DNA from 2 places in the Pseudoalteromonas fenneropenaei genome. Region 2 is predicted to be linked to the other one. Evidence: predicted binding sites of a transcription regulator. Region 2 holds the regulator's gene; the other holds the start of a gene.
What was found. Region 2 encodes FliA, which starts transcription of late flagellar genes. Its sites were predicted from a motif close to CTAAAGNTNNNNNNNNNNNNGCCGATA; they were not measured.
Positions count from the first base shown of each region.

Region 1: the regulator FliA is predicted to act here: its motif matches at 15,128-15,154, upstream of pomA (flagellar motor protein PomA).

Region 1 covers NZ_JBHRSD010000013.1:3,491-20,455, reverse strand. The annotation lists gene thrC (threonine synthase) at 1-720, shown strand, start outside; gene glyA (serine hydroxymethyltransferase) at 999-2,255, shown strand; gene nrdR (transcriptional regulator NrdR) at 2,353-2,805, shown strand; gene ribD (bifunctional diaminohydroxyphosphoribosylaminopyrimidine deaminase/5-amino-6-(5-phosphoribosylamino)uracil reductase RibD) at 2,806-3,924, shown strand; gene ACFOEE_RS08155 (riboflavin synthase) at 3,932-4,588, shown strand; gene ribBA (bifunctional 3,4-dihydroxy-2-butanone-4-phosphate synthase/GTP cyclohydrolase II) at 4,623-5,735, shown strand; gene ribH (6,7-dimethyl-8-ribityllumazine synthase) at 5,861-6,325, shown strand; gene nusB (transcription antitermination factor NusB) at 6,350-6,781, shown strand; gene thiL (thiamine-phosphate kinase) at 6,817-7,782, shown strand; gene ACFOEE_RS08130 (phosphatidylglycerophosphatase A family protein) at 7,805-8,287, shown strand; gene ACFOEE_RS08125 (two-component regulator propeller domain-containing protein) at 8,325-11,414, shown strand; gene ACFOEE_RS08120 (Mpo1-like protein) at 11,440-11,757, opposite strand; gene dxs (1-deoxy-D-xylulose-5-phosphate synthase) at 11,825-13,681, opposite strand; gene ispA ((2E,6E)-farnesyl diphosphate synthase) at 13,817-14,704, opposite strand; gene ACFOEE_RS08105 (exodeoxyribonuclease VII small subunit) at 14,707-14,949, opposite strand; gene pomA (flagellar motor protein PomA) at 15,263-16,030, shown strand; gene ACFOEE_RS08095 (flagellar motor protein MotB) at 16,035-16,964, shown strand.
Region 2 covers NZ_JBHRSD010000010.1:91,447-106,573, forward strand. The annotation lists gene ACFOEE_RS04545 (hypothetical protein) at 1-792, opposite strand, end outside; gene ACFOEE_RS04550 (DUF2802 domain-containing protein) at 924-1,331, opposite strand; gene ACFOEE_RS04555 (chemotaxis protein CheW) at 1,356-1,853, opposite strand; gene ACFOEE_RS04560 (chemotaxis protein CheW) at 1,898-2,725, opposite strand; gene ACFOEE_RS04565 (ParA family protein) at 2,730-3,500, opposite strand; gene ACFOEE_RS04570 (protein-glutamate methylesterase/protein-glutamine glutaminase) at 3,593-4,750, opposite strand; gene ACFOEE_RS04575 (chemotaxis protein CheA) at 4,846-7,098, opposite strand; gene ACFOEE_RS04580 (protein phosphatase CheZ) at 7,114-7,881, opposite strand; gene cheY (chemotaxis response regulator CheY) at 7,900-8,283, opposite strand; gene ACFOEE_RS04590 (RNA polymerase sigma factor FliA) at 8,325-9,035, opposite strand; gene ACFOEE_RS04595 (MinD/ParA family protein) at 9,059-9,919, opposite strand; gene flhF (flagellar biosynthesis protein FlhF) at 9,912-11,366, opposite strand; gene flhA (flagellar biosynthesis protein FlhA) at 11,385-13,493, opposite strand; gene flhB (flagellar biosynthesis protein FlhB) at 13,561-14,691, opposite strand; gene fliR (flagellar biosynthetic protein FliR) at 14,776-15,127, opposite strand, start outside.

The DNA.
Region 1 (16,965 bases), on a different contig from region 2:
GTTAAAGAAGCGTTTTTGGATGAAGAGCTTAAGCAAAAGTTAGGTTTAAACTCAGCTAACTCCATTAATATTAGCCGCCTTCTGGCGCAAGTCTGCTACTACTTTGAAGCGGTAGCGCAATTACCTGAAAGCCAGCGCGCGAATGTTCATGTCTCTGTGCCGAGTGGTAATTTTGGTAATGTGTGCGCGGCTATGATAGCAGCGGTACTAGGATTGCCTATCCATCGCTTATCTGCGACCACCAATCAAAACGATACCGTGCCGCGTTATGTTGTAAGTGGAGAGTGGGCACCGACGGCGACCAAAGAGTCACTTTCTAACGCAATGGACGTGAGTAAACCTAATAATTGGCCTCGCGTGGAGCAAATGTTGAAAGAAACCATGTTCTCTAAACATGATTTTTTTTCACGTTCCGTTTCTGAGCAAGATACTCGCGCAGCTATGCTTGAATTGCAGCAAGCAGGTTATCTTGCTGAACCCCATACGGCCATTGCCTATCGCGGCTTAGTGCTTGATGAACTTGCAAATTCTGCGGGTATTTTCCTTGCTACCGCCCATCCGGCAAAATTTAAAGAGTCGGTTGATGCTGTACTCGGAGGTGACATAGCACTGCCACAAGTGTTGGCGGATGCGTTAGCTAAGCCATGTTTAGCGCAACCAATACAGGCTGATTATGCGGCTCTAAAAGCGGCTGTATTTGCTAAGTTGGGCGTTGCATAGCGCTCTGCGTTTACTGAGCGCTTCAAAATAAACATTCGATAAAACGAGGGCTTAGACTCTCGTTTTATTTTTGTAGATAATTAAAATTAATTTAATTGCTGCTTTTTATAATATTTATTAATGTTTAAATTTAAAAATATCATTGTCAAAAGGCTGTGAATTAAATTCATTCCTTGTTTAAATATGTTCAAGCTCGAAGCGCCCCTAATGCGTAGGCAATAGGAGATTTTGCGCGTACAATATTGCTTTTCATACCATACGTGTACCTAGGAGACCCCATGTTAGAACGTAGCATGAATATTGCTGATTTTGATCCTGAATTGTTTGCGGCAATTGAAGCAGAAACAGCGCGTCAAGAAGAACATATCGAATTGATCGCGTCTGAGAACTACTGCAGCCCACGCGTACTTGAAGCTCAAGGTTCGCAATTAACCAACAAATATGCTGAAGGTTATCCAGGTAAGCGTTATTACGGTGGTTGTGAGCACGTTGATGTAGTTGAACAATTGGCAATTGACCGTGCATGTGAACTTTTCAAGTGTGATTACGCAAACGTTCAACCACACGCAGGTTCTCAAGCAAACGCGGCGGTTTTCCAAGCTTTACTTAAGCCGTTAGACACCGTGTTAGGTATGAGCCTAGCGCACGGTGGTCACTTGACGCACGGTTCGCACGTCAACTTCTCTGGTAAGTCTTACAATGCTGTACAATACGGCTTAAACCCAGAAACAGGTGAAATCGATTACGCACAAGTAGAAGCTTTGGCACTTGAGCACAAACCAAAAATGATCATCGGTGGTTTCTCAGCGTACTCAGGTATTGTTGATTGGGCTAAATTCCGTGAAATCGCTGACAAAGTAGGCGCATACTTACTTGTCGATATGGCGCACGTTGCAGGTCTTGTTGCAGCTGGTATCTACCCAAGCCCATTACCGCATGCGCACGTTGTTACGACAACTACGCACAAAACACTAGCGGGTCCGCGTGGTGGTTTGATCCTGTCAGCTTGTGGCGATGAAGAAATCTACAAAAAGCTAAACAGCGCGGTATTCCCAGGCGGCCAAGGTGGTCCTCTGTGTCACGTTATCGCAGCAAAAGCAGTAGCATTCAAAGAAGCGTTACAACCAGAATTCACTGACTACCAAGTACAAGTCGTGAAAAACGCACAAGCTATGGTGGCAGTGATGCAGGCGCGTGGTTATGACATCGTATCTGGTAAAACAGATAATCACTTGTTCCTACTTGACCTAATCAAGAAAGACATCACAGGTAAAGATGCAGACGCTGCTTTAGGTAATGCATTTATTACAGTAAACAAAAACTCAGTACCAAACGATCCACGTTCACCGTTTGTGACGTCAGGTCTACGTATTGGTTCACCGGCGATTACGCGTCGTGGCTTTAAAGAAGCAGAAGCAAGTGAACTTGCGGGCTGGATCTGTGACGTTTTAGACAACATCACAGACACTTCAGTACAACTTGCTGTACGTGAAAAAGTAAAAGCGATTTGTGCTAAGTTCCCAGTTTACGCATAAACTAAATGCTTAAGCAGAAACGTTTTTTGCTGAAACGTTTTTTGCTATGATAAGGCCGCCTTTGTAGCGGCCTTTTGTTTATGGGGAAACTCAGACTATGCACTGTCCTTTTTGTACGGCGAAAGAGACTAAAGTTATCGACTCACGTTTAGTAGGTGAAGGCCACCAAGTGCGTCGTCGTCGCGAATGTATTGAATGCCATGAACGTTTTACCACCTTCGAAGGGGCTGAGTTAGTAATGCCGCGGGTGATTAAACAAGATGGCTCGCGTGAACCTTTTAACGAAGATAAGCTTCTTAACGGCTTACATCGCGCGTTAGAAAAACGCCCTGTCAGTACAGAGCAAATCGAAGAAGTGATCCACAAAATTAAATCTGAGCTGCGCGCAACGGGCGAGCGCGAAGTGCCAAGCCACTTTATTGGTGAGTTGATCATGGAAGCACTGAAAAAGCTCGATAAAGTTGCCTATGTACGCTTTGCGTCAGTGTATCGCTCGTTCGAAGACATCAAAGAGTTTGGTGAAGAAATCGCGAAGCTAGGAGAGCACTAAGTGAGCGAGCTGCAACAATTTACTGCCCAAGATGAACAATTTATGCGCCGTGCCATTGCACTAGCTGCGCACGGGCAATATACCACGACCCCGAATCCAAATGTTGGCTGCGTTATTGTCAAAGATGGCGAGATTGTCGGCGAAGGGTTTCACATCCGTGCCGGTGAAGGCCATGCTGAAGTACATGCCTTAAAAGCTGCTGGCGACAAAGCCAAAGGCGCAACGGCCTACGTTACCTTAGAACCTTGTAGCCATTATGGCCGCACGCCCCCTTGCGCTGAAGGGCTTATCAAAGCGGGCGTCAGCAAAGTGATTGCGGCTATGGTTGATAACAATCCACAAGTTGCTGGCAAAGGTATGGCAATGCTGAGTGCAGCAGGTATCGAAACCGCTTACGGCTTACTTGGCGATGAGGCCAGAGCGCTTAACTTAGGCTTTTTTAAACGTATGGCGACGGGTATGCCGTATGTGACTTGCAAACTTGCGGCGAGTTTGGATGGTAAAACTGCACTCGAAAACGGCGAAAGTAAGTGGATCACCGGCCCACTCGCGCGTGAAGATGTACAACGTTTTCGGGCTAAAAGCTGCGCGATTATTTCTGGCGCCGATACTATTTTGGCGGACGATGCGCAGCTTTCGGTGAGAAGTCATTTTTACCCTGAGTTGCAAGACACTATCCGCCAGCCTTTACGAGTCATTTTTGATTCGCAAAACCGCCTGACGCCAGACTTGGCCTTGTTTCAAACCGAGGGGCCGGTTTTATTACTCAGAAACTCCACCCAGCCGCTTGATAATTCACCACACTGGCCTCATTTCGTTGAGCAGTGTCAAGTTGAGAGCCGTAATGGCAAAATTTGCCCAACCGCGGTCCTTAAATTGTTAGCACGGCGAGGAATTAATCACGTTTGGCTTGAAGCCGGGCAAACCCTTGCTGGGGTGTTTCATGAAGCGGGTTTGATTGATTCGTATGTGGTCTATTTGGCGCCGAAGATTATTGGTAATGCAGGACGCGGCTTGTTTGCAGTGCCACCTTTAATGGCTCTCGCGCAGGCAACCACACTGACTTTTAGCGATGTAGTGCAAATCGGCAGCGATTTACGCATTACCGCGCTTAAATAGGATAAGTATGTTTACAGGTATTATAGAAGCCACTGGCACATTAACGGAATTACGACTGCAGCAAGGCGACCTTTGTGTCAGAGTGCAAAGTGCCACGCTCAACATGGCCGATGTACAATTGGGTGACAGTATTGCCACCAATGGCGTGTGTTTAACTGTGATTGAAAAATTCAGTGATGGCTTTCGCGCCGATGTGTCTAACGAAACTTTGTCTTTGACGCGCTTTGCTGATTATCGCGTTGGCCAAAAAGTGAATTTAGAAAAAGCACTACAGCCGATTTCTCGTTTGGGTGGTCATTTAGTTTCTGGCCATGTTGATGGCATTGCCGAAATTGTCGCAGTAGAAGCCAATGCCCGTGCCACTGATTACTGGTTAAAAGCGCCACAAGCGCTATTGAAATATATTCCTTATAAAGGTTCGGTGGCGATTGATGGTATTAGCCTTACTGTCAATGCTATCGAGCAAGACAAATTTAAGCTAACGATTGTGCCGCATACGGCCAAAGAAACGACCATTGCCGATTTTAAAGTGGGCACTAAAGTCAATTTAGAAGTAGACCAAATTGCACGCTATCTGGAGCGTTTGCTGGGAACAGGTCCAGCAAGCACCACAGAATCGACTCTCACAACCAGTTTGCTGGCGAAAGCTGGATTTATTCGTTAATCATCGCGGCAAACTTAGTAAAGACAGGTAAATTATGACGTTAAACAGTGCAAAAGAAATCATTGAAGATATCAAAGCCGGCAAAATGGTCATTTTGATGGACGATGAAGACCGTGAAAACGAAGGCGATTTAGTGATAGCGGCTGAGCATATTACGCCAGAAGCGATTAACTTTATGGCGACCTATGGCCGTGGGCTTATTTGTCTGACGATGACTCAGGCGCGCTGCCAACAACTGAATTTGCCTTTAATGGTAAAAAATAACGGCGCGCAGTTTTCTACTAACTTTACTGTCTCGATTGAGGCTGCTAAAGGTGTGACTACAGGTATTTCGGCCGCTGATCGTGCTCGTACGGTACAAGCTGCGGTGGCCAAAGGCGCAGTGCCAGAAGATATCGTTCAACCGGGCCATATTTTCCCTATTATGGCGCAGCCGGGTGGTGTCTTGACTCGTGCCGGGCATACCGAAGCTGGCTGTGATTTAGCGCGTTTAGCTGGGCTTGAGCCTGCCTCGGTGATTGTTGAAATACTGAATGCCGACGGCACTATGGCTCGTCGTCCAGAGCTTGAAGTATTCGCCAAACAGCATGGTTTGAAGATTGGCACAATTGCGGATTTGATTGAATACCGCAACCTCAATGAAACCACCATCGAAAAAGTAGCAACATGCAAGTTGCCAACTGAGTTTGGTGAGTTTGATTTAGTGACCTACAAAGACACCATCGACAACCAATTGCATTATGCGTTAGTGAAAGGCGAGATCCATGCTGAGAAGCCAACCTTGGTTCGTGTTCACTTACAAAGCACGTTTAACGATATTCTAATGTCGGACCGCAGTGCTGACCGCAGCTGGAGCCTTGCTGGTGCGATGCAACATATCGCTGCGAACGAAGGGGTGCTGGTTATTTTAGCGAAAAACGAACGCAGCGAAGACCTCGAAGCTATGGTTAAAGCGTTTGCCGCACAAGACGCGGGCGAGCAAGTAACGATGCGTAAATTCCAAGGCACTTCACGTACTGTAGGGGTGGGGTCGCAAATTTTGGCCGATCTTGGTATTAAGCAAATGCGCTTGATGAGTATGCCGAAAAAATACCACGCATTGTCAGGTTTCCATTTGGAAGTAGTGGATTACGTCGAACCGCAGTAACTTGGCGGCTTGAGTACCTCTAAACAGAATAACCCGTTCGCCTGCTTGGCAGTAGGCGAATTTAACTTTTATGTGCTATTATGCGCGTCTATTTGACTTTTGCTCAGATAAATTAGGAACAGCGAATGAAAATCATCGAAGGTAATAAGTACGCTCCTGGTAAGAAATTTGCCATTGTTATTTCACGTTTTAACGACTTTATTGGTCGTAGCCTACTTGATGGCGCCGTGGATGAATTAAAGCGTACTGGCGGTGTTAAGGATGAAGATATTACGGTTGTGTACGTACCGGGTGCGGTTGAATTACCGCTAGCGGCAAAACGTATCGCGATGAAAAAAGAGCATGATGCCATTATCGCCCTTGGCGTGATCATTCGTGGTGGTACTCCACACTTTGACTTGGTAGCCAACGAATCAAATAAAGGGTTGGCAAGCGTGTCGTTAGACTATGATATACCAGTGGCATTTGGTGTGTTGACCACAGAAAATATTGAGCAAGCTATTGAACGTGCGGGCACTAAAATGGGCAACAAAGGCGGCGAAGCTGCTTTAGGTGCGCTAGAAATGGTGAACGTGCTAGATCTTATTTAAGCGCAATTTCAAGAGGAATCTCAGTTGAAACCAGCAGCGAGACGTAAAGCCCGAATTTTGGCATTACAAGCCGTGTATTCATGGCAACTCAGTGGTAACCCCATCGCAGATATCGAACAGCAAATGTTAATTGAAAACGACATTTCTAAGATTGATGTGGAATATTTTAAAGATCTTGCGCGTGGTGTTGCAGTTAACCACAAGCAATTAGATCTCTCGGTTACGCCACATTTGTCACGTCCATTTGACGATTTAGACATGGTTGAACGTGCCATTTTACGTCTGAGTGCTTATGAGCTGAAATTCCGTGAAGATGTGCCATATAAAGTGGCTATCAACGAAGGTATCGAACTGGCAAAAATGTTCGGTGCTGAAGACAGCCACAAGTTTGTCAACGGCGTGTTGGACAAAGCTGTTAAACAGCTGCGTGCCAAAGAATTTGCTGCCAAACCTTAATTCAGGTGAGCCGGCGTAGGCCGGCTTTTTTGTGTATGAAGGAATTCGAACTAATAAATCGTTATTTCAAAGGCCGTGGTATCACTCGCCGCGACGTTGATTTAGGGATTGGCGATGATTGTGCTCTGGTTAGTGTGCCGGAGAATTGTCAACTCGCTGTTACGACCGACACACTGGTGTCTGGGGTTCATTTTTTCGCCGATATCCCACCAAGAGCGCTTGGTCATCGGGTATTAGCGGTCAATCTGAGCGATCTGGCAGCCATGGGCGCTGAGCCGACTTGGGTGTCTCTTGCATTAACCTTACCTGATGTTGATTTACCTTGGCTTGAAGCATTTACCGACGGTTTGCATGAAATCGCCGAATATTACAATGTCCAAATCATTGGCGGTGATACCACCCAAGGCCCACTCACTATCACAGTGTGTGCCAAGGGGATTATTCCCAAAGGTAAGGCATTGACCAGAGGTGGCGCAAAAGTCGGTGACTGGATTTTTGTCACAGGTCCACTTGGCGATGCGGCGCTTGCAATTGAAGCGCGCAAACGTGGGATAGCGCTCACGCCAGAGAATAAAAAAGCCTTAGAACAAAGGTTTTTTTATCCGACTCCTCGCGTTGCTGCAGGTCAGGTGTTACGAGGCATGGCTACCGCGGCGATTGATATTTCCGATGGTTTAGTGGCAGATATTGGTCATGTGCTGCGTCAATCGCGCGTGAATGCCGTTATCCACGCTGACAAAGTCCCTGTGTCTCAAGCCTTAAAAGATACCTTGCCAGAAGCTGAGCGTTGGCCTTATGTGCTGGCTTATGGTGATGATTACGAATTGTTGTTTACTGTGCCGGATGCACAAAAAAGTGCGTTGCAGGCAAAACTAAAACAATACGGTGTCGATGCGGCCTGTATTGGTCAAATTTTACCTGGTGAAGGTAAACTTGAGGTGTTATTACGTGGTCAAAAGTTGGCGTTGCCAGCGAAGGGCTATGAGCATTTCACCGCTTAATTATGCTCGCGAGGAAGGTGAAGTGAAGCAGTCTCAATTTTCTTTGCGCCGCCCACATCAATTTTTAGGTTTGGGTTTTGGTTTAGGTCTGGCGCCAAAAGCGCCGGGCACCTTTGGCACTTTAGGTGCCTTACCGTTTATCTTCTTAACCATGTCTTGGCCTATGTGGGCGCAAGTGATTATAGCGGTAGCGCTTTGCTTGGTTGGCGTTTGGGCCTGTGGTAAAACCGCCAAAGATGTCAATGTCCATGATCACCCTGCAATTGTTTGGGATGAAGTGGCGGGCTTTTACATTACCATGGTTGCGGCAGCCATCAGTTGGCAAACATTATTGGTAGGCTTTATTTTGTTCCGCTTTTTTGATATTGCTAAGCCAGGACCAATTAGGATCTTAGACAAAAAGCTCCATGGTGGGCTTGGGATCATGGCTGATGATATTCTGGCCGGTATTTTTTCATTGATTTGTTTACAGGCTTTGATCAAAACTGGCTATGTATTAGCGTAAAGGACTCTCTTGAGTGACAAAAATAATAACGACCTGGATAGCGGTGTTGCTATTGGCCGGCTTTACTGCTGGTTACATACCAACAGCACATAGTGCTATCAATGACTATGTAGTCAAACAATGGAATATTCAAAACGGTCTGCCTTCTCAGTCACTCAGTAGCATAGTGCAAGACAAGCAAGGTTATATCTGGCTTGGCACGCAATTTGGGCTCAGCCGTTTCGACGGTAATGAATTTAGCAACTTCAACACCCAGAATTCCGATTTTTTACCCAGTAATGGCATCAATAAATTGTTGCTCGACAGCCACGGCATGCTTTGGATTGGCACTCGTAGTGGCATAGTGAGGCTTGATCCTAACTCTATGCAAGCGGAGCAATTTAAACTCAGCGGTGCAGTCAAAGACATCATTGAAGACCAAAAAGGGCGAATTTGGGTTGCGGCCAACGGTCTTTATCTTATCTCTCGCAGTAACAATTTACGGCAGCAAAATGACTTGCCAAACGATACTATGACGGTGACGGCAATTAGCCAAATTGTGGGCGCTGTAAGTAAAATAGCTTGGTCGCCAAAAGGAGTTTGGATAGTCAACGAGCGCCATTTACTGCGTTTAAGTGATGCAGAGCAAAGTGCCTCAGAAGCACTACGTTTAGAGCTGACGGCAAAAGTGTCGTTACCTGATAGGCTCGCGCAAACCATAGTGCATGATTTAGTGTGGTTGGAGGGCAACTTGCTGCTCGCGTCTGAGTTAGGGGCTTATTTTCTTGATATTGATGATGAGCTTCGTCCATATCAGTTGCCCAATGGGATGAATTCGCTGGTCTATAAGTTTATGGCAGACAGTGATGGTGGGCTATGGATCTCCACTTACGGTCGTTTGCTATACCGTGATAGTAATCGCCAGTGGCAATGGGTTGAGCCTGTGCAATTAGATCAGAGCATTTGGTTTTCCGATATATTTAAAGACCGAGATGGTAATGTGTGGCTGGCAAGTTTTAGCGAAGGGCTTTGGCTTGCTCATGCAGGGCGAGTGGAGCGTCATGCTGAAATATCTAAACAGACCCAAGCGGTATCGGCGATTAGCCAAGGGCCTGACGGACGTTTATGGATAGCCAGTAGTGTTGGTTTAGGTTACCTCGAAGGTGACGAAAGTTACGTTAATGAGGTTTCAATGGCGCGCCTTAAACGTACTACTATCCACGATCTTGAGTTTGTAGGTAACAAGCTTTACATGGGCACTGACCGCGGTGTAGTGGTGTACGAAAACAATCAGTTAACCGTGTTAAGCGACCGCGAATTACGCCAAAACCCCGTATTGGCGATAAGTCCTTCGAACAAAGGGGGATTATGGCTAGGTACGGGACGTGGTCTGTATCGCATGGACTACAGCGGCCTCACTCCCTTTGCTTACAATGCTTTCTTGGGCAGTAAGTTTATTACCTACGTTGTTGATTATCCGAACTTCGGCTTTGTCGGTACCAATAAAGGCGCTTATCGCTATAACGACCGTGGTATTGAGCGTATTGGCGGGCAAACTTCGTTAGACTCCGCTTATATTACCAGCATTATTCATATTGATGGTGTTGCGACGCTGGTTGGCTCTTTGAATGATGGTTTGTTTTATCGCAGTGAAAATGAAATAGAATGGCATCAACTCGACGCTGCTCAAGGTTTACCCTACGGCTCAATATTTTCACTTTACTACGATAAAAGCCTCAGCCGTATTTGGGTGAGCACCATGAAAGGTGTGTATCGTATGCCAGTTGAGCAATTTGCGCATGCTATCGAAAACTTGCAGGTTGAGCAGGTGATAAGCTCATTTGATAAGCAGCTTGATGGTCGACCCAGTCAGTGTTGTTCAGGGCTTGGTCATGACTCCGTGGTGGAGACGCAAAATGCGCTGTGGTATCCAAGCCTTCAAGGTGTAGTTGAGATCCCAAAAAACGTGCGTTTGTTTGGTAAAGATGCCCTGACTGCACGGATTGAGAGTATTCAAACGCCGGAGCGTTTGTTGGCAAGTAATGTGTTGGCCAAATCGGTGGCGCTACAAACCAGCGAGCGTGATATCACCATTCGTTATACCGCGATTGATTTCTATGCGCCTAACAGTGTTGAGTTTCGCTACCGTTTAAGTGGTATGGACAATGATTGGCGCCAAGTACAAACGCGGCGTGAGGCAATTTATACTAATCTGCCACCAGGAGAGTTTACCTTTAACCTGCAAGTGAAGCGCCAAGGTCAGGAGTGGGCTGAGGCTGAAAACCTGCAATTGCTTATTTCAGTACCGCGCCGTTTTGATGAAACAGTCTACTTCCGTTTGCTGATCACCAGTGGATTTATCTTCTTGTTTTATCTGATTTTTTGGGTATTCCGTACGCAAGAGCGGCGCAAGCAGGCCGCGCTGGAAAATCTCGTCGCAGAGCGCACCACGGAACTTCGCAAGGCCAATGAAAAGCTGAACCATGTCAACACGCAGCTTAAATTGGTCAGCCACACGGACGATTTAACCGGGCTACGCAGCCGACGTTTCCTTTTTGATCAGCTACCTAAAGACGTCGAACATTATCAACGTAACGCGCAGTCGTTACAGCAGCAAGATAAAAGCTTGGTGCTGATGATTTTAAATATCGACAAGTTCAGCAAGATTAATGACGCATACGGCCCAATTGGGGGCGATAGCTGCTTACAGCAATTGGCAACTTTACTCAATACCCGCACACAGGGCTCAGATTATGTCGCACGTTGGAGTGGTGATGAGTTTTTGTTATTACTGCGCGATTTCAAACGCCCTGAGATCCATCATTATGTCAGTGAGCTGTGTAAAGCCATTGCCGAGCACGAGTTTACTTTACCCAACGGAAAGTTGCTAAAGCTCAGTGTGTCTTTAGGTTGGTCTTTCTATCCGCTGCCGTTACTTGGCGGTCAAGTGATTGGCTGGGAGGCTTCGGTCAACCTTGCCGATATTGCGCTACATCAAGTCAAACGTCGTGGTGGTGATGGTGCCGCGACCATTATATTTGATGCACAGCTTGATGCGTTTGAGTTTGAACAAACCAGCAATATTGAAGCGCAATTACAAACTTTGGAATCCAGTGGCCTTGCTGAAGTGCAAGTATGGATGCGCTAAATCTGCCAGATAGGGCTGCGTACTTTTACGCAGCCCGCAGCAATCCACGTAAAAACTGACCATACATCACCCAATCCCCCCATAAAGAATACAGTGGGTATTTAAAGGTTGCAGGCTTATTGTGCTCAAAGCCAAAATGGCCTAGCCACGCAAACCCATAGCCAGCCAAAGGCATGGCCGCCGCAAAACGCCAATCTTGCCAACCCAGTGCCGCAAGTGCGAGTAAGATCACTAACGTACTGCCAATATAGTGTAAAGAACGACAAATAGGGTGGCTGTGTTCGGCCAGATAATAGGGGTAAAACTCAGCAAATGACTTAAACGATTGCGGTTGCGTGCTCATGTTTTATACCTCACTGAATTTATGCCAATAAAAAAGAGCCTTGCGGCTCTTTTTACTATAGCGTGTGCTATAAAGCTTGAATACGGCTTTTTATCCCAGCGCTGTCGAGTCCCATTTCAGCATACATCTGCTCTTGGGTCCCATGTTTAATAAACGCATCAGGAATACCTAAATGAGTGACTGGCTTAATAATGCCTTGCGCTGCAAAGTATTCACTTACGGCGCTACCTGCACCACCGGCAATCGCGTTGTCTTCAAGGGTGACAAAATGCTCATATTGGTTAGCAAGCTTATCTAATAATGCGGTATCAAGTGGTTTGACGAATCGCATGTCTACTAAGGCGGTATTCAACTCCTCAGCTACAGGCGCTGCGTAGTGTAATAAAGTGCCGAAGTTCAAAATCGCAATGCGTTCACCTTCACGAATAACATTGGCTTTACCTAGCTCGTATTGCTGCATATCAGTGGCAACTTCACCTGAACCAGCAGAGCCGCGCGGGTAACGTACCGCAGCAGGCAAGCCACACATGTAGCCAGTATAGAGCATATGACGACACTCATTAGTATCGCTTGGCGCCATAATCACCATGTTTGGAATGCAGCGCATAAAGCTTAAGTCATAAGCACCTTGGTGCGTTTCGCCATCGGCACCAACTATACCCGCACGGTCAATAGCAAACAGCACAGGTAGTTGTTGTAGCGCAACGTCATGGATCAATTGATCGTAAGCACGCTGTAAGAAGCTGGAATAAATAGCAACAACCGGACGTAAACCTTCGCACGCAAAACCCGCGCCTAGCGTCACCGCATGTTGCTCGGCAATCGCAACATCAAAGTATTGATCCGGATGTTCTTTAGAGAAGCGTACCATACCAGAGCCTTCACGCATGGCTGGGGTAATTGCCATTAACTTACTATCTTGGCTTGCCATGTCACATAACCAATCGCCAAATACTTTGGAGAAAGTCGGCGCACCCGGTTTAGATTTTGGTAAACTGGCTAAGCTTGGGTCGAATTTTGGCACCCCATGGTAGCCAATTGGGTCGGCTTCTGCAGGCTTGTAGCCTTTGCCCTTTTGGGTTTTGATATGTAGGAGCTGCGGGCCTTTTAAATTACGCATATTGCGTAATGTATCAACCAGCATATTGATATCATGACCGTCAATTGGGCCAATATAGTTAAAGCCAAGTTCTTCAAAGAAAGTGCCTGGGATCACCATGCCTTTCAAGTGTTCTTCCATGCGGCTGGCCAGCTCTTTCACTGGTGGCATACCTGAGAGGAGCTTTTTACCGCCTTCACGGATATTGGTATAGAAACTCCCAGAGAGGATGCGTGCAAAGTGGTTGTTAAGCGCACCGACGTTTTCAGAAATCGACATTTCGTTGTCATTCAGAATGATCAACATGTCAGATTTCACATCTCCCGCATGATTCATCGCTTCAAATGCCATACCCGCAGTCATGGCGCCATCGCCAATCACAGCAACGACTTTACGACCTTGGTTTTCACGTTTTGCGGCAATTGACATTGCCAACGCGGCAGAAATTGAGGTGCTAGAGTGGCCAACACTGAATGTGTCATATTCGCTTTCTTCGCGATATGGGAAAGGATGCAAGCCATCTTTTTGTCTTATGGTATGCATTTGGTCACGGCGTCCGGTAAGGATTTTATGGGGATAAGCTTGATGACCAACGTCCCACACTAAGCGGTCGTCCGGGGTATTGTAGACATAGTGCAATGCGACAGTCAGTTCAACAGTGCCAAGGCCAGATGCCAAATGACCACTACTTTGAGAAACCGAATTGAGTAAATAGTCACGTAGTTCGTCGCTAAGTGCGCGTAATTTGTCCTGCGGCAATGAGCGTAGTTGATAAGGTTCATCAACTAAGGCTAACAATGGGTACTTGCTACTATCAAGTTTCATGGTTGTTATTTGTATCCTTCGCAACACGAGCGCGATAATTCTGAGAACAGCGCTCAGTTTGCTTGATTTAAATTAGAATGTCACCAATTCGTCATGTTTGACGCACATGAGAATGGCTGTTGTCTGCCCATATGGTTAATGATTGCGCTCTATAATAAAGTGCGCCGTTAAGGCCAAAGCTTCGGTGTCGACAGACAGCGGCTTGAGTGCCTCAATACATTCACTGACCAAAGTTTTGGCATACGTTTGTGCTCCCGCTAAACCAAGTAAGGCAGGATAAGTGGATTTATTCAATGCCACATCAGATCCTTGTGGTTTACCTAAGGTCGCGGTGTCCCCTACGATATCTAAAATGTCATCTTGTACTTGAAATGCCAGCCCTAAAGATTTGCCGAATTGTCGTAGCGCCACAAGACTTTGTTCATCGCACTGTGGCGCGCAAAGTGCACCCAATTCAATAGCAGCACAAAGTAGTGCGCCTGTTTTTAAATTATGGATCTGCTCCAGCTGCTGTTTATCAACCGCTTTACCTGTGGCTGCAATATCGAGCGCCTGACCGCCGGCCATGCCGCGCCAACCAGAGGCTCTAGCAAGTACCGCAAGCATTTTGATGACTTGTTCAGCGGGTACCGCAAAAGTATGTTCTGCTATCAGCTCAAAGGCTAAAGTTTGCAGGGCATCACCAGCTAAAATAGCGGTGGCTTCGTCAAATTGAATATGACAAGTCGGTTGGCCACGGCGTAATTCGTCATCGTCCATGGCGGGTAAATCGTCATGGATTAATGAATAAGTGTGGATACATTCAATGGCGGCTGCCAACACGTCAAGATCAGCTGCTTTAGCACCAAATATTTGCCCTGTGGTATACAGCAAAAATGGTCTTAAGCGTTTACCGCCAATGCTTAGGCTATAATGCATCGCAGCTTGTAACTTAGTGTCGGAATCAATTGCGCGGTCGAAAATAGCATTCAACACGCTTTCAACACGCTCTTTTGCGGCGTGGATCTGAGAGTTTAAATTCACGATTATTGCGCTTCACTGTCAAATGGGAGTGGCTCTGCGTCTGGGTCATTGTTCATTAAAATGGCAACCTTTTGCTCCGCTTGTTGCAAACGTTTTGCTGAGGCATTAGCCAGCCCAATTCCGCGCTCAAATTGTTTTAAGGCTTGATCTAACGCCATATCACCTTGCTCCATTTCAGTTACTATTGTTGCAAGTTCTTCCATTGCTTGTTCAAAGCTGAGATTTTCTGGTTTTTTTACTGCCATAGTGGACTCTAATCGTCAATGCTATATGAGGCGCCTATTTAGCCCCCAATTTTAGGAGGAATCACAGTGCAGGTCAAAAATACTTGCAAGCTTGTATGGGCGCTCGGTAAAACTGAGCGAGATAATTACAACGGCTTACAGATCAATTCGCAATTTGAACGCTTTTTTATATAATTGATTTAAGTAATTCAGTTAGTTGCCGATATAAAACGCAACGGTGAAGAATACTGGGTGTGACTATTCACCTAACTCGAACGAGAATCGAACGATAATAATTTAAACTTCCTGCTTTTTTGCTGCTTTCGGAGGGTGTGTGGATTTAGCAACCGTAATCGGGATTATAGGCGCCATAGGTCTTATTATCATGGCGATGTTTATGAGTAGTGACGGGGCGATGGCGATGTTCATTGACGGCCCGTCAACGGTCATCGTGTTTGGTGGTTCGATTTTCATCGTGTTATCTAACTTCACTATGTCGCAATTTTTTGGCATTGGGAAAGTAGCGGCTAAAGCCTTTATGTTCAAAATTGAAACGCCGGAAGAGCTAATCGAAAAGGCGGTTGAACTGGCTGACTCAGCACGTAAAGGCGGGTTTTTAGCACTTGAAGAAGCGGACATTCCAAATAAATTCATGCGTAAAGGCGTCGACATGTTAGTAGACGGCCATGATGCTGATGTAGTGCGAGCCACCTTACAAAAAGACATTGCTTTAACTTCTTCACGCCATGAAATGGGTGCCAGTATGTTTAAGTCGCTTGGTGATATTGCACCGGCGATGGGGATGATAGGGACATTGATCGGCTTAGTTGCCATGTTATCTAACATGGATGACCCAAAAGCCATCGGTCCTGCTATGGCAGTGGCTCTCTTAACCACATTGTATGGTGCGTTTTTGGCTAACGTGGTGGCAATCCCAGTACAAACTAAGTTACTACTGCGTAAAGACGAAGAAGAACTTAACCAGCGTTTAATCTTAGATGCGGTACTCGGTATTCAGGACGGCCAAAACCCTAAAGTTATCGAAGGCATTTTGAAAAATTACTTGCCAGAATCGAAACGTTTAACTGACGCAGAAGGCTAAGCTTATGTCTGACGAGGGCAAGTGTAAGTGTCCACCCCCAGGTCTACCGGCCTGGATGGGAACATTTGCGGACTTGATGTCGCTCTTGATGTGCTTTTTCGTACTGCTGTTGGCTTTCTCGGAAATGGACGTACTGAAATTTAAGCAAATTGCCGGCTCGATGAAATTTGCTTTCGGGGTGCAAAATAAAATCGAAGTAAAAGATATTCCCAAAGGCACCAGTGTGATTGCGATGGAGTTTACACCGGGTAAGCCAGATCCAACGCCGATAGAAACCATTCAACAGCAAACGGTCGAAATGACCCAGCAAATGCTTGAGTTTCAAGCGGGTGAAGAAAGCTCAGCGGGTGGGCGACAAGAGCAACGCGGTAATAAACGCGGTGGTGAGTCGCAAAGCACCGCACAGCAACAGTCATCACAGTCACCGGCGGTGTCAGCTGCTGAGCAAGAACAAATGAAAGAGCTAGTGAAAAAAATTGCGCAGCAATTGGAAGATCAGATCATGGATGGCGCAATAGAATTAGAGTCTTTAGGGCAACAAATCATTATCCGTATTCAAGAGAATGGTTCGTTTCCTTCTGGTAGTGCATTCTTGCAACCTAAGTTTAAACCTATAGTGCAAGAAATCGCTGACTTACTCAAAGATGTGCCGGGTGAGATCACGGTATCAGGGCATACTGATGACTATCAAGTGACCAATGAGCTGTACTCCAACAACTGGGATCTTTCTGCAAAAAGAGCGGTAGCAGTGGCGACCGAAATGCAAAAAGCGCCAGGGTTTGATAAAAACAGGATGGTAGTTGTTGGACATGCAGATACTCGTCCTCTAGTACCGAATGTGACTGAAACCGATAGACGCCGCAATCGCCGGGTTGAGATCTCTATTTTGCAGGGTAAGCCGACGGAGTCTGATCCAATTCAGGTTGGGCAGTAAC
Region 2 (15,127 bases):
CGAATAACTTAACGGTTGCGGTCGTAACAAACAATCCAGTAAACCGACAAAAGTCAACTGAGTAAAACGTGCAAGCAAAGCACCTATCTGCACAGGATGCTGATAATGCTCAGCCGATACGAAAGCGAATTTGCCACTGGCAAGGTAATCAAAATACACCTCGCCCGCACTGTGATAGTGAATTAAATGCTCTGTGCCACTTAGGCTTGCAATACATTGCTGGTCATAATGCGCGACATGCTTTTTAAATTGTGGATAGCGACAAAACTCAGCACTGGCGTGAAAGCTACAGTAATAAATGCGCACATTTCGAATGGTTTGTAACTCCGCAATATATTCACAAGTAAGTGCAGTTAAGCGTTGCAGCATGGCGCAATTCTCAGCTAACGCTAACCCTGCAATTGTCAGCTTGCCCGCCAGCATGGAATTGAGACTATAAAGTGGTGAATAAACGGTCGCAAAACTTGGGGTATCTTTACAATCAGGGTTGGCGCTAATACGCCGATGTGCTGCGAGGTTGGTTTGTAGTAACTGGCAATCATGCAACGTACGAGGATTAGGCTGTGCCAACAAGGCTTTGATATCAAAAGCTGAGGTATTTTTAGCGTAGGAGCCTAAGCTACTATTTTGCCATACGCGGCGCACCCCAAAAGCTTCACAGAGACTATTACTATTGCAACTGACTTTAATAAAATCATGCTGATGAATGGACTGATAAGCAACAATGGCCGCTGCCAATTGGTCAGCAATGTGATCTTGATTTGGCCAATGCCGCCATGCTGCAACCTGCAAACGCGCTCCCTATCGCTAAACTAACGATCACTCAATGTGAGTCCGTGAGAACATCAATAGCGTCAGGAAGATAGCAAAATGCCAAATCTGCCGTTCGCGGTGAATCGAAGAATAGTACCTTAGGCACTCACTTAACCGCCTTTGTTGTGCAGCGTCATCAATAACTCAGCTTCCGCTCTAGGTAGCTCACATTCACGCATGACTTCTTCTATGTCTGCACCGAGTTCTATCATTTTCACCGCGCGAGAATAGATCCGGGCATCGGGGTCGTCGTACTTTTGTGCCGACAGCGCTTGTGCAAGTTCTTGCGAACCCTGCTCACAAGCCACAATGCGTTTACTCATACTCAGCACCCCAGCCCGCACCTCAGCAATTTCGCTACGCAAGATCTGGAGCTGCTGTGCTAACGCTTCATTATGCTTATGTTGCTGGATAATTTGCTTGCGCTGCACGTCAGTATTTTTGCGTGCAGCATAAAAAAGCCCCAAGCACACACAAGATAAAGCGCATGAGGCTACCAATAGTCCAATAATGATCATACTGCTTGGATCTATATTCACGATTTAGATGTGGCTCAACTCGTCCCATTCATCGTCAGTGAGCAACTTGTTAAGGTCAACCAGAATTAACAACTCACCTTCACGGTTTGACACCCCTTGGATAAACTTAGCGCTTTCCTCAGTGCCAATATTCGGTGCACTGTCGATCTCGGAGCTACGTAGATAAACTACTTCAGCAACGCTATCTACCAAAATACCGATTACCTGCTTTTCCGCTTCAATAATCACAATCCTTGAGTTATCAGTAACTTCAGCACTTGGTAAGCCAAAACGGGCGCGCGTATCAATAACGGTAACCACGTTACCACGCAGGTTAATAATGCCAAGCACATAATCCGGTGCACCCGGAACAGGAGCAATCTCGGTATAACGCAATACTTCTTGCACCTGCATTACGTTAATACCATAGGTTTCCGCTTCTAATTTATAGGTAACCCATTGCAATACTTCATCGTTACTATCGGCATTTTTATCTGCTTTTAGTAGTCTCTCTTGACTCATGGCTTAGCTCCAAAGTACAAACTAGTTGAGCACTGGTTGGCAGGTCAAACAGCGCGGCTGTCGAGGCCTTTTTCCAACAAGTGAATTAAACTTTCTACATCTATAAGCGCGCACATCTTTTCTTTTATCACGCCTGCAAGCCAAGGTCGCTTGCCTGCCGCTGTGCGCCACTTCACATCATCTGGATGTAAGGTAATGTTATTTACCAATTTTTCTGCTGACAAGCCCCACGGGCTGTCACCAAGCATAATTAAATACTGATAATTGAGCTTATCAGCCAATTCCGGTGTGTACTTTTCTGGCATAACCCAACGAGCAGTATCAATGACACTGAGTTTTTCGTCGCGGTTAAGCATCACACCTTGAAACCACTTTGGCTTGCCAAACAACTGATTAATTTCACCAAGCTGATGGATACCACCTAAGGCTTTAAGTGGTACTGCCAAAGTTAAGCCCGCCACTTCAAAAAACAGTGCTTGAAACTGGCCATCAAAATATTCTTTACGACCATTAAGTACCGCTTCTGGTTCTAGCTGCGGTAACGCTTGCTCTGCAACTTGTTCTTTGATGATAGTACTATTTTGCTGATCCTCAAGCTCTTTTTCGATAACTTCAGGACGAACTCGTGGTTCATCGACAAACTCTTTAAGGGCTGGTGAGTCATGCTCTAATACACTGCTACTGAGCTGCGCATCAGGGATGTCGGGATGAACTTGCTGTAATAACTTGGCAACTGGGGACAGTTCAGCGGTTGGGAGTTGATGTGGCGTAGTTGCAACCACCTCAGCTTGAACTTCAGGCTCTTCCTCACTCAATAGCGCACTCAAGTACTGCTTCATCACTTGTTCGTTGGCGAAAAGGTGCTTGCTCATGGTGTTAGCCTAATTGCTCCAAATATTCTAATAACGCTTTATAAGCATAGACACCACGAGATTTAGGACAGTACTCAATAGGTACTTTCTGCATCAAACTGGCATCTCGAAATTTTGTATCCACCGGTATCACACCCGGCCAAACCGCCTCTTTGTAAGTTTCCAGTAACGACTTGTAAGCCTCTAAGGAAGCTTTAGTACGTTTGTCATACATAGTCGGAATAATGGTGTACTGGTATTGCTTACTCTGTGAACTTTGCATCAACTCCATGGTGCGCATCATGCGATCAAGCCCTTTAAGTGCCAAAAACTCAGTTTGCACCGGCACTAAAATGCGTTCACTAGCAGCCAAGGCATTGATCATCAGCACACCCAATACTGGTGGGCAATCCAAAATCGCATAATCATAATGGTCGCTGATTTTAGCCAATGCTTTTTTTAGCAACAATCCCATACCAGATTTTTGCCCCATACTGCGGTCTAATGTCGCAATCGCCATAGTGGCGGGTAAAATATCTAGGTTTTCAATGGTTGAAGGACACAAAGCTTGCAAAATTTCTTCACTGGCCATTTGCGAGCCACGGGCAAAGATATCGTAAACACTGACTTCCAGTTCTTCAGAATCGATACCAAAGTAATAGGTTAACGAAGCGTGCGGATCTGTGTCGATAAGCAGTACCCGCATGCCTTGTAACGCCAAAATACCACCTAGGCTAACGGTTGTAGTAGTTTTCCCTACCCCGCCTTTCTGATTTGCTACCGTCCAAATCTTCACAACTGTAAACCAATCCTTAATCCCGTCGAGTTGTTCCACCTTAACACGCTTGACTACTCGGCGTTAAGTGCATCACGCTGTTGTTTTTATCATTATGCGCAGCCGACTTCTTTACTGATACGAACTGCAAAATCTTGTAACGGCAAACTTTCTGTAGATAGCCCAGCATTCGCAACGGCAGCCGGCATACCATATACCACGCAGGTTTTTTCATCTTGCGCCCAAATAGTTGAACCAGCCTGTTTTAATAGTCTCGCGCCATCACGACCATCCGCGCCCATACCGGTTAATACCACAGCAAGGACATCGCCATGATAGGCTTTAGCTGCACTGGCAAAGGTCACGTCAACACTGGGTTTATAGGTGATACGTGGGCTGTCGTCTTCAAATACGCGTAATGTTTTGCTGCCGCCACGTGCTTCAACCAACATTTGCTGGCCACCTGGAGCTAAATAAGCCACACCTGGCATTAAACGGTCACCATTTTCAGCTTCCTTTACCTTTATTTTGCATAAGGTATTTAAACGCTGTGCAAAGGCTGGTGTAAATGCCGCGGGCATATGCTGAATAAGTAAAATTGGATGTGGGAAATTGCTAGGTAATTGCGTCAAAATGGTTTGTAGTGCAACTGGACCACCCGTTGATGTGCCTATTGCAACTAATTGATATTTTTTCCCTGATGCCTTTGCGCTTACACTGCTACCGCCTGGGGCCGTTGCTGAGCTACTCACCGATGTACGGCTAAAGCTACGATCTGGCTGTGCGATAGTGCTACGAGTAGTTGTTGGACTAACACTGGGTGCTGGCGTCACAGGGGCTGGGCTGTAAGTCGGTCTGGTATAACGGCTAACACGGCGCCGTCCAATTTCTTTGACTTTGGTTTGTAAAGATTTAATTGCCTCTTCACTGTTGCGGGCGATATCTTCGAACTTCTTCGGTAGGAAATCAACCGCACCGGCATCTAGTGCATCTAATGTGGCACTGGCCCCTTCACGGGTGAGTGAAGAAAACATCAAAATCGGTGTTGGTGTTGCCTGCATGATTTTCTTCACCGCACTGATCCCGTCCAGCACCGGCATTTCAACGTCCATGGTGATCACATCAGGGCGCAGTTGCGCCGCTTTTTCAACCGCTTCTTGTCCATTAACCGCATAATCAATAACCTTGATTTCAGGGTCTTGTTCTAATATCTCTGTGACCCGGCGACGGAAAAAACTTGAGTCATCTACAACTAATACTTTGACTGCCATTGGCACGCTCATTTTTAACAATTCAGATCTAAAAAGTGGTGCACTGGGCACCACATCAATACTTGTCTATCAGTATTTTCGTGGGGTCTTTACCCCTACCTGCTGGCGTAATGTTTCAGTAAGTTTGGTACGTCCAAGATCAATGCTATACCACCATCAGAGGTGATTGTCGCGCCTGCCATACCAGGAGTCCCTTGTAATAGCGCATCAAGAGGCTTAATGACCACTTCTTCTTGCCCTATCAACGAGTCCACCACAAAGCCTACTTGTTTTGTGCCGATTTGCACGATAACCACATGACCTTCAGCTTTACGCCGCGAACGGTCGGCACCGCGTTTCAACCAATGTTCTAAATAAAACAGCGGGATGGCTTTGTTACGCACGATAATAGTCAGCTGTCCATCTACCACGTTAGTCTTAGTCAAGTCCAAATGGAAGATTTCATTCACCCCAGCTAATGGCAACGCAAAGGTTTGTTGACCTACAATCACCATTAACGTTGGCAAAATAGCTAATGTCAGCGGTACTTTAATTTCTAGTACCGTACCTACACCTAATTGCGATTGGATGTTGACTGAACCATTCAGTTGCGCAATTTTGGTTTTAACCACATCCATGCCAACACCACGGCCTGAAATATCTGAAATCTGTTCTTTGGTCGAAAAACCAGGAGCAAAAATCAGATTGTACGCTTCGGTATCAGATAAGCGACTTGCTTGGTCAGCATCAATAACGCCTTTTTGCACCGCAATTCTCTTGAGCTTTTCTGGGTCCATCCCCGCGCCATCGTCGCGGATGGTTAGAAGTATATGGTCACCCTCTTGCGACGCCGATAATGTCACTGTACCTGTGCGGGGCTTGCCTGCAGCTTCACGGACACTAGGCATTTCAATACCATGATCAACTGAGTTACGAACCAAGTGCACTAATGGGTCGGCCAATGCCTCAACTAAGTTTTTATCGAGATCGGTCTCTTCACCTTCCAACACCAAATTGATGTCTTTGCGTAAACTACGCGCCAAATCACGCACTACGCGCGGGAAACGACCAAATACCTTTTTGATAGGCTGCATGCGGGTTTTCATTACCGCACCTTGTAAATCTGCAGTCACTACATCTAAGTTAGAAATCGCTTTGCTCATGGCCTCGCTACTGGCGTTTGACGCCAAGCTGACTAAACGATTTCGCACCAATACTAACTCACCGACCATGTTCATGATCTGGTCTAGACGTTTAGTGTCAACTCGCACTGTGGTTTCCGCTTGCGCTGCAGGGGCCGCCTTTTTAGCTCCACCAGCTGCTGTCTGGCGCGAATCAAAATCGTCATTATCCATCGCTGCGGCTGGCGCAGGGGTTGGAGCTGGTTTTGGGGTTGGCTTAGGCGCTGGAGGAGTTGCAGCTTTTGCCGCTGGTGCTGGTTTTGCCGACTCAACCGGAGGTTTAGCGGCAGCTTCCTCCTCTACCGAGCGAGGCGCATTGCCTTTACCATGCAGCTCATCCAATAAGGCTTCGAACTCGTCATCATTAATGTCGTCGTCACTACCACTGCTAACTGGTTTGCTTTCTGGGGTAGGGATAGGTGCAGCAGGTTTAGCGTCCTCAACAGGTTTTCCAGCTTCAGCAGCCGCACCAAACTTACCGACGCCGTGCAGCTCATCAAGCAGTTTATCAAACTCATCGTCAGTAATGTCGCCATCGTCATTACTTGTAGAAGTTTTACTGTCAGTACCTTGCGCAAGGTTAGGTGCTTTACCCGCACCATGCAATTCATCTAGGAGTGCTTCAAATTCGTCTTCGGTAATTTCGTCAATCCCGGAATCATCACTTACTAGCTGTTTGGCTTCTGATTGCGCGTCGAAAAATATGTCGTCATGCTCAAATGGGTCAGCTTCGACTTGAGGCGCAGCTTGATAAACTTCTTCTGGCTCTTCTGATACTGCATGACGTTCGTCTTCAGATTCTGGTTTGCTTAAATCATGAAGTCTTTCTAGTAAGGCAGGATCGGCTGGGTCTGGTTGCTCACGGTTCTGAATATGCGCGAACATTTCATTGATAGTATCTAAAGCTTGCAGGATAACGTCCATCAACTCAGCATTAACGCGGCGTTGACCTTGACGTAGGACATCGAATACGTTTTCCGCGCCGTGGCAAGCATCCACAAGCTCGGTCATACTAAGAAAACCTGCGCCACCTTTTACGGTATGGAAGCCACGGAATATGGCATTGAGCAGCTCTCTATTGTCGGGATTATTTTCCAACTCAACCAATTGCTCGGAGAGCTGTTCTAATATTTCGCCGGCTTCTACTAGAAAGTCTTGTAATATATCTTCATCGACTTCAAAGCTCATGCACCTACTCTCCTATCAGAAGCCCAAACTGGATAGCAAATCGTCAACCTCATCTTGACCAGAGACCACATCTTCACGTAGTTCTGGATTAATGATTGGTCCTTCCGGTCCCGACAGCTCATCTGGTTGTGATTGCTCACGGACCTGTTCTGTTCGTTTTTGTTTTAATGAACTTACATCCGTAGTACCAAACACCGTTAGGAGATGGATCAAACTATCTTCAACTTCTCGCACTAATTCAATCACGCGTCTAATCACCTGACCAGTTAAATCTTGATAATCCTGTGCCATCAGCACATTGGTCATCAACATTTGTAATTCGTCAGTACGATTAGGTGAAGATTGCATAAAGCGGTCAATATCATGACATAGCGCTTTAAACTCGCCGAGTTGGATATCGCGATTCATTAAGCGATCCCAAGTGGGTTTGATATGCGAAATATCTTCAGCAAGCTGTTGTGCAAGAGGGAGACTGGCTTCGACTGCATCCATGGTCTTATTTGCCGCGTTTTCAGTCATTTCCATCACATAATTTAGACGTTGTTTAGCATCAGGAAGCGCTTCTGTCGTCAAATCAGCTAAGCGAGTATCCAGTTCAAAGTTTTTGAGCGACTCATGTAATTGGCGGGTTAATTTACCGACTTCGGCAAATAACTCTGACTGCTCTTTACTGGCAGCCTCCATAATGAGCTGATCTGCTTTTTGTTGTTCACCTTGCTCTAGATATTCAACCAGTAATCTGGCTTGCTCAAGACTGATCTGAGGCGTTGCACCTACCGACATAAGCCTCTCCTCTGGTTATTAGCCTAAACGCTCAAATACTTTTTCGAGCTTCGTTTTTAACGTGCCCGCAGTAAATGGTTTGACAATATAACCATTCACACCCGCCTGCGCTGCTGCAACGATTTGTTCTTTCTTCGCTTCTGCAGTAACCATCAGTACTGGAATGTGCTTTAATTTTGCGTCAGCACGAATTGCACGTAGCAGGTCAATACCTTGCATCCCCGGCATGTTCCAATCGGTTACCACGAAATCAAATTCTTGATTTTGCAGCATTGGCAGGGCTGTACTACCGTCATCGGCTTCGTGAACATTTGTAAAACCTAAATCTCTGAGCAGGTTTTTGATGATTCGACGCATCGTCGAGAAATCGTCAACCACGAGAATTTTCATGTTCTTATCCAAAACATCCTCCAGTGAGGTTTGAACCTATTTTACTTGTAAACTTAGTTGACCCAGTCATTGATCTTCGCTCTTAAGCGAAGCATTGCCTGGCCATGAATTTGGCTAACACGAGACTCACTTACATCAAGTATCTGGCCGATTTCTTTTAAATTCATTTCATCATTGTAATACAACGACAATACCAGTGCCTCACGCTCGGGTAAAGTTTGGATCGCATCGATGAGTGATTGGTTAAAGCGCTCATTTTTAACGACATTATACGGTTTGTCCAGTGTCAAATCCTGATCTGCCGTGGTAATGACGTCCTCATCAACACCAAGATCCTCAATTCCCAATATTTTGCTGGAATTTACATCCTGTAAAATATGATGGTACTCATCCAGACTAATATCAAGTTTTGCAGCGATTTCAGTGTCTTTTGGCTCGCGACCAAGCTCACCCTCAAGCTCGGCGATGGCTTCTGCGACCATGCGATTATTGCGATGCACAGAGCGTGGAGCCCAATCGCCACGACGAATTTCGTCCAGCATGGCGCCGCGAATGCGGATCCCAGCAAACGTTTCAAAACTGGCGCCTTTAGTGGCGTCAAAATTTTTGCTCGCTTCAATCAAGCCAATCATACCGGATTGAATTAAATCATCGAGTTGCACACTTGCGGGCAAACGGGCAATGAGGTGACAGGCCACTTTTTTTACCAGTGGCGCATGACGCTCTACCAATAACTGCAAGTGATTCTCTGTCTGATACCCCATGGTTTTAGTCACCAATACCATACCTATCCATTAACAAGTTGTTCGATAAAGAACTCTAAGTGACCGGACGGTTGATGTGGAATGGGCCATTTTGCCGCCTTGCTAGCGAGGCCACGAAATGCCACTGCAGCAGGCGAATTTGGAAATAACTCAACGATGGTTTTTTGACGGCGTGATGATTTACGCATATTTTCGTCAAATGGGATCGTTGCTACTAACTCCAAAGCCACGTCGAGGAAACGATCAGTCACTTTGGAGAGTTTAGCAAATAATTCCTGGCCTTCACGGAGACTACGCACCATATTGGCCACTATTTTAAATTTGTACACGCCGTGTTCACGGCTCAGCACTTTAATAAGCGCATACGCATCGGTAATTGACGTAGGCTCATCACACACCACCACCATCACATCTTGCGCCGCTCGCGAGAAGCTCAACACCATGTCGGAAATCCCCGCCGCGGTGTCGACGATAAGGACGTCAAACTCAGTGTTAAGTTCGCTAAAAGCGCGGATGAGGCCAGCATGTTCAGCAGGTGTCAGCTCAACCATGCTTTGCGAGCCTGAAGTTGCAGGCACAATTCTGATGCCAGCTGGGCCTTCAACTAAGATTTCGTCCAGCTCACACTCGCCAGACAAAACGTGGGATAAATTCTTTTCTACGCGCAGACCGAGCATGACGTCACAGTTAGCAAGACCCAAGTCAGCATCGAGTACCAATACGCGATGGCCCTGTTGTCCCATGGCAATAGCCGTGTTCAAAGACACATTGGTCTTTCCGACTCCGCCTTTACCGCCTGTCACTGCGATGACCTTGACGCCGTGGTTTTTCTTTTGATTCATTCTACGCAGACCACTTGCTTGATCTAATACTGTGTTAATCATACATTCCTACTGCTTGAGACGCCACCGGTACACGTCTCGAATGTTGAGCTTTTGAGCGTGCCAGGAACAATTGCTCAGCCTTTTTGATGAGTTTTTCCGCATTTGCCACGCGAATATCCTCTGGCACTCGCTGACCGTTGGTAAGATACCCTATCGGCAAGCGATTTTGAATCGCAATACTAATAATCTCGCCCAAACTTAGACTTTCATCAAGTTTAGTGAAGATACAACCGCTTAGATTAACTTTCTTAAAGTGACGCACAGTTTCTTGCAATACGTTCATTTGTGCTGTGGCACTTAATACAAGATAGCTGCGAATATCCACTCTTGCATTCTTCATTAAGGTATTTAATTGCTCAGTTAAGCGTAAGTCTCGCTGACTCATGCCTGCTGTATCAATTAAAACTAAGCGCTTGTTACGTAAATGATATAACACTTCTGACAATTCTTGTGCATCTTTTACTTGTTTTACTGGGCAACCAATAATACGACCATAAGTAGCGAGTTGCTCATAAGCGCCGATACGGTAAGTGTCGGTAGTGATAAGCGCCACATTTTCCGGACCAAATTTTTGTGCACCCAATGCTGCAAGCTTAGCAACAGTAGTTGTTTTGCCTACACCAGTTGGGCCAACCAGTGCAAAAACACCGCCTTGGCGTAAAATTTCATTGTTGGTGGTGTGTAGTTGATTCTCAACCATACCAAGTAACGCATTCCACGCTTCTTTACGTGATACGTCATCAGGGATAAAACATGCCATTTGGTCAGCAACGTCTTCGCTTACACCCATACCTTTTAAACGGTCAATTAAACACGCACGAGTTGGGTCGCGACGCGCTAAGTCTTGTTGCATCAAACCAGACAATTGAAATTCAAGAAGTTGACGGATAGCGTTCATTTCTTCACGCATTTGTGTCATTTCATTGCCTGCTGCGCCAGAATTTTGACGAGTTGGCATTTCATCACCAAAATCACCGTCTAAATCGTCTTGCATAGCAAAATTTGCCACAGGCGCTTTTGCTGCTGGACGGGTAGCGGGTTTGCTAAAAGCAGGGGCTGCTTTTGGCTGATAAACTGACTCAGTGTTGATACCAGATTCAGAGAACATAGACGCAAGCTCAGGTGAACGCGGACGAGCTGTTTGTCTTTCTAATAAGGCTTGTAATGAGTCTGCCACTTTTGCTTGTGGTTCAGGGCGAGCACGCATTGGCTCAGGACGAACAAAGCGTGGCGCGGCTTCAGAAGCGACCTGTGCTGTTGCGCGAGGCGCTTGTTGTGCTGGCTCAGGTTTAGTAGTTGGGGCACGGTCATTGTCAACAGCAGCAACGATTTCAACACCGTCCGCCAATTTCTTGTTTGACATGATCACAGCGTCTGCACCAAGTTCTTCTTTCACTTCTTTCAAAGCTGTACGCATATCTTTGGCGAAAAAACGTTTGATCTTCATATGACAACCCCTTACTCATTAATGCTGTCCAACTGAGCTGACTATCTTGATTTGTCTCTCCTCTGGCACTTCTTGATACGACATCACACGAAGGCCTGGGATGGTATGTTTGACAAATCGTGAAAGCACGCTGCGTAACATTCCTGAGGTTAATAAGATTGAAGGTTCGCCTAGCATTTCTTGCGTTTGATGGGCTTCTCTCAGTGAGTTCTGAAGCCGCTCAGCAAGGCCTGGTTCGATACCTGCACCCTCATCACCTGCGTTCTGAAGTGAGTTATGCAACATCTGTTCCAACTCAGGCGCCAATGTTATGACAGGGATTTCATTATTGTTGCCAACGGCATCTTGAACTATCAAACGCCGCAGTGAAATACGGACTGCAGCCGTGAGTACATCTGGGTCTTGGCTGCGTGGGCCGTACTCAACTAAGGTTTGTACAATTGAGCGCATATCGCGAATTGCCACCCCTTCATTGAGTAAATTTTGTAAAACTTTAACGATAGTCGTAAGCGGTAATACATCTGGTACTAAACCTTCAACCAAACGTGGGTGACTCTTAGCTAAAATATCTAGTAGGTTTTGCACTTCTTCGTGACCTAAAAGTAACGAGGCATTGTTGGTCAGTAATTGGCTGATATGGGTTGCAACCACAGTTGCTGCGTCTACTACGGTATAACCTAGAGATTGGGCTTCGTCTTTCTGATCTGGTTTAATCCATACCGCATCAAGACCGAAGGCAGGATCTTTAGTCGCGGTGCCTCTGATCGGACCGAATACTTGACCGGGATTAATTGCCAGCTCATCACCATGCTTAAGCTCACCTTCACCCGTCCCTACGCCCATTAACGTAATGCGATACGCGTTCGGATCAAGTTCAAGATTGTCGCGGATATGCACTGGTGGCACTAAGAAGCCTAATTCTTGCGATAACTTTTTCCGCACGCCTTTAATACGGCTTAGCAATTCACCGCCTTGAGCTTGGTCAACTAATGGAATTAAACGATAACCTACTTCCAAACCGATTACATCAACGGGTTGTACATCGTCCCAGCCCAATTCTTTGTGGTCTTGTTGCATCGTTTTGTTCGCTACTGAGCCACCTTTACTGGTTTGCTCGGCTTCTTCTTGCGCGGCTTGGGCTTTTTGTTTTTGTAAGAAATAACCCAGATAAGCTAAAAATGCCGCAAAGCTTAAAAAGGCTAAATGTGGCATTCCAGGCACAATCCCCATCACGGCCAAAATACCGCTGGCAATAAACAGTGACTTTTCATTGCCTAGCTGATTCTTAACCTGCTCGCCCATATTTTGTGAAGCGTTTTCACGAGTAACGACAATTGCAGTTCCGATTGATAGTAATAATGAGGGTATTTGCGCAACCAAACCATCACCTATGGTCAGCAAAGTGTAGACTTCCATGGCACGGCTAAACGATAAACCGTGCTGGATCATACCAACAAATAGGCCACCAATGATATTGATAAACAGAATAACCATACCAGCAATGGCGTCGCCTTTTACGAATTTACTGGCACCGTCCATCGAACCATAAAAATCAGCTTCACGGGTCACTTCATCACGGCGCGCACGTGCTTCATCGGCGGAAATAAAACCCGCATTTAAATCAGCATCAATGGCCATTTGCTTACCCGGCATAGCATCAAGGGTAAAACGAGCTGAAACTTCAGAAATACGACCAGCACCTTTGGTAATTACGACAAAGTTGATGACCATCAAGATGATAAAAACGATTAAACCTACCGCGTAGTTGCCACCAATAACCACCGAACCGAAGGCTTCAATAACTTTCCCTGCGGCATCACCACCATTATGCCCTTCTAGTAGTACCACGCGCGTACTCGCGACGTTGAGCGCCAAACGCAGAATTGTCGCGATAAGCAGCACCGCTGGAAACATACCGAACTCAAGTGGCTTCATGATGTAAACGGTAACTAACAGTACCACCAGCGCCAAAGCAATATTAAAGGAAAACAGCACATCCAAAAGGAATGGTGGCATAGGTAAAATAACCATGCCAAGCGCCGCCAAAACGACTATGGGGGTACCAATGCCTTTTAGATAATCACTGCGATTTTCTTTTAACTGATTTAAAACTGCTTTAAAATCCATAAGTTATCTATTGCAAAAAATTGACGCATTCAAGTAAAAGCAATTACTGTTCCAGCTTACTAACTCGCTAGTGACGCAAGTCGGTTGGGATGGGTAAGTTTTTACTCAACGGAGTTGGACGACGACCGCGCCCTTTCTTAAATCGCTTCAGCTGAAACACGTAAGCCAGCACTTGGGCCACAGCAGTAAAGAGTCTATCTGGAATTTGGTGACCAACTTCAGTGGTATGATACAGCGAGCGCGTCAACATTGGCGACTCAAGAATAGGCACTTCGTTACCGATGGCAATTTTGCGAATTTGCATCGCCATTTCATCCACGCCTTTAGCCACCACAATTGGCGCACCGGCTTTATCTGTGTCATATTTTAATGCGACGGAATAATGGGTTGGGTTCGTTACCACAACGTCAGCATCCGGCACAGCTTGCATCATCCGCCGCTGCGACATTTCACGCTGGGTACGACGGATCCGCGCTTTAATCATGGGATCACCCTCAGAGTTTTTATACTCGTCTTTGACCTCTTGCAGCGTCATTTTTAATTGTTTGTGGTGATTGTAGCTTTGGTAAGGTGCGTCGATAGCGGAGATAATAATTAAGGTACAGCTCAGCGCCAAAAACATCCATGCTAGTATTTCTAACGAGTGCAAGACACTACTGGGTGGCGTTTCAATACTTAAATGTAAGATTTCATCGAAATACATCTGAATAAGTAAAATCGCAAATCCCGCCACCAGCACAAATTTAAGGATGGACTTTAGCAACTCAATCGCTGCTTGGGGGCCAAACATGCGTTTAATCCCCTTCATTGGCGACATTTTACTGGGTTTAGGCGACGCCGCCTCCCAGCTAAAGTTAAAGCCACCGAGTAAGGTATTACCCACAATACCGGCTATCGCGATAATGAAAACAAACATCGCCATAGGAAAAATGAGTTCGGAAAACGCTTCACCCCACACCGCAAACATCTTCGTGGTGTCATAGGTCTCATTGCGATTAAGAGAAAGTAAGCGCCCCATAACATTATAAAGGCCTTTGGCAATAGCAGGGCCGTACATTAACAGCGCAATAGCGGAAAAGATCAACACGAAGGTGGTACCGAGCTCTTTTGAGCGCGCTACTTGACCTTTTTTACGGGATTCTTCAATTTTTTTCCCCGTGGGTTCTTCGGTCCTTTCTTGTCCTGAGTCTTCCGCCACACTTCACTCCCAGCGAAAACACGATATCACTAAGATGTGTATCGCAAGTCAATTAACGGTATATTAGGCATTGTGCGGAAAAAGTTATAATGAACAACCAATCAAGCCGCACATTAGCTCCACCATTTTTAGCCATTGGAACTCGTATTGGACGATAAAATTGCCCATCGTCGCCCAGATAATAGCTAAGCCTGCAACTAAGGTAAACGCAAACCCCACTGAAAAGATGTTCATTTGTGGCGCTGCTCGCGTCATAATCCCAAAGGAGATATTGATCACCAGCATTGCAGTCAGCGGCGCCAGTGCCAATGCCAATGCTGTAGTAAACATCCAACCGCCCCAGGTGACGATATCCCAGTAACTGTCAACCGGCCACCATTCCCCCGTGATAGGAATAGATTCAAAGCTATAGACCACCATTTGGATCATCATCAAG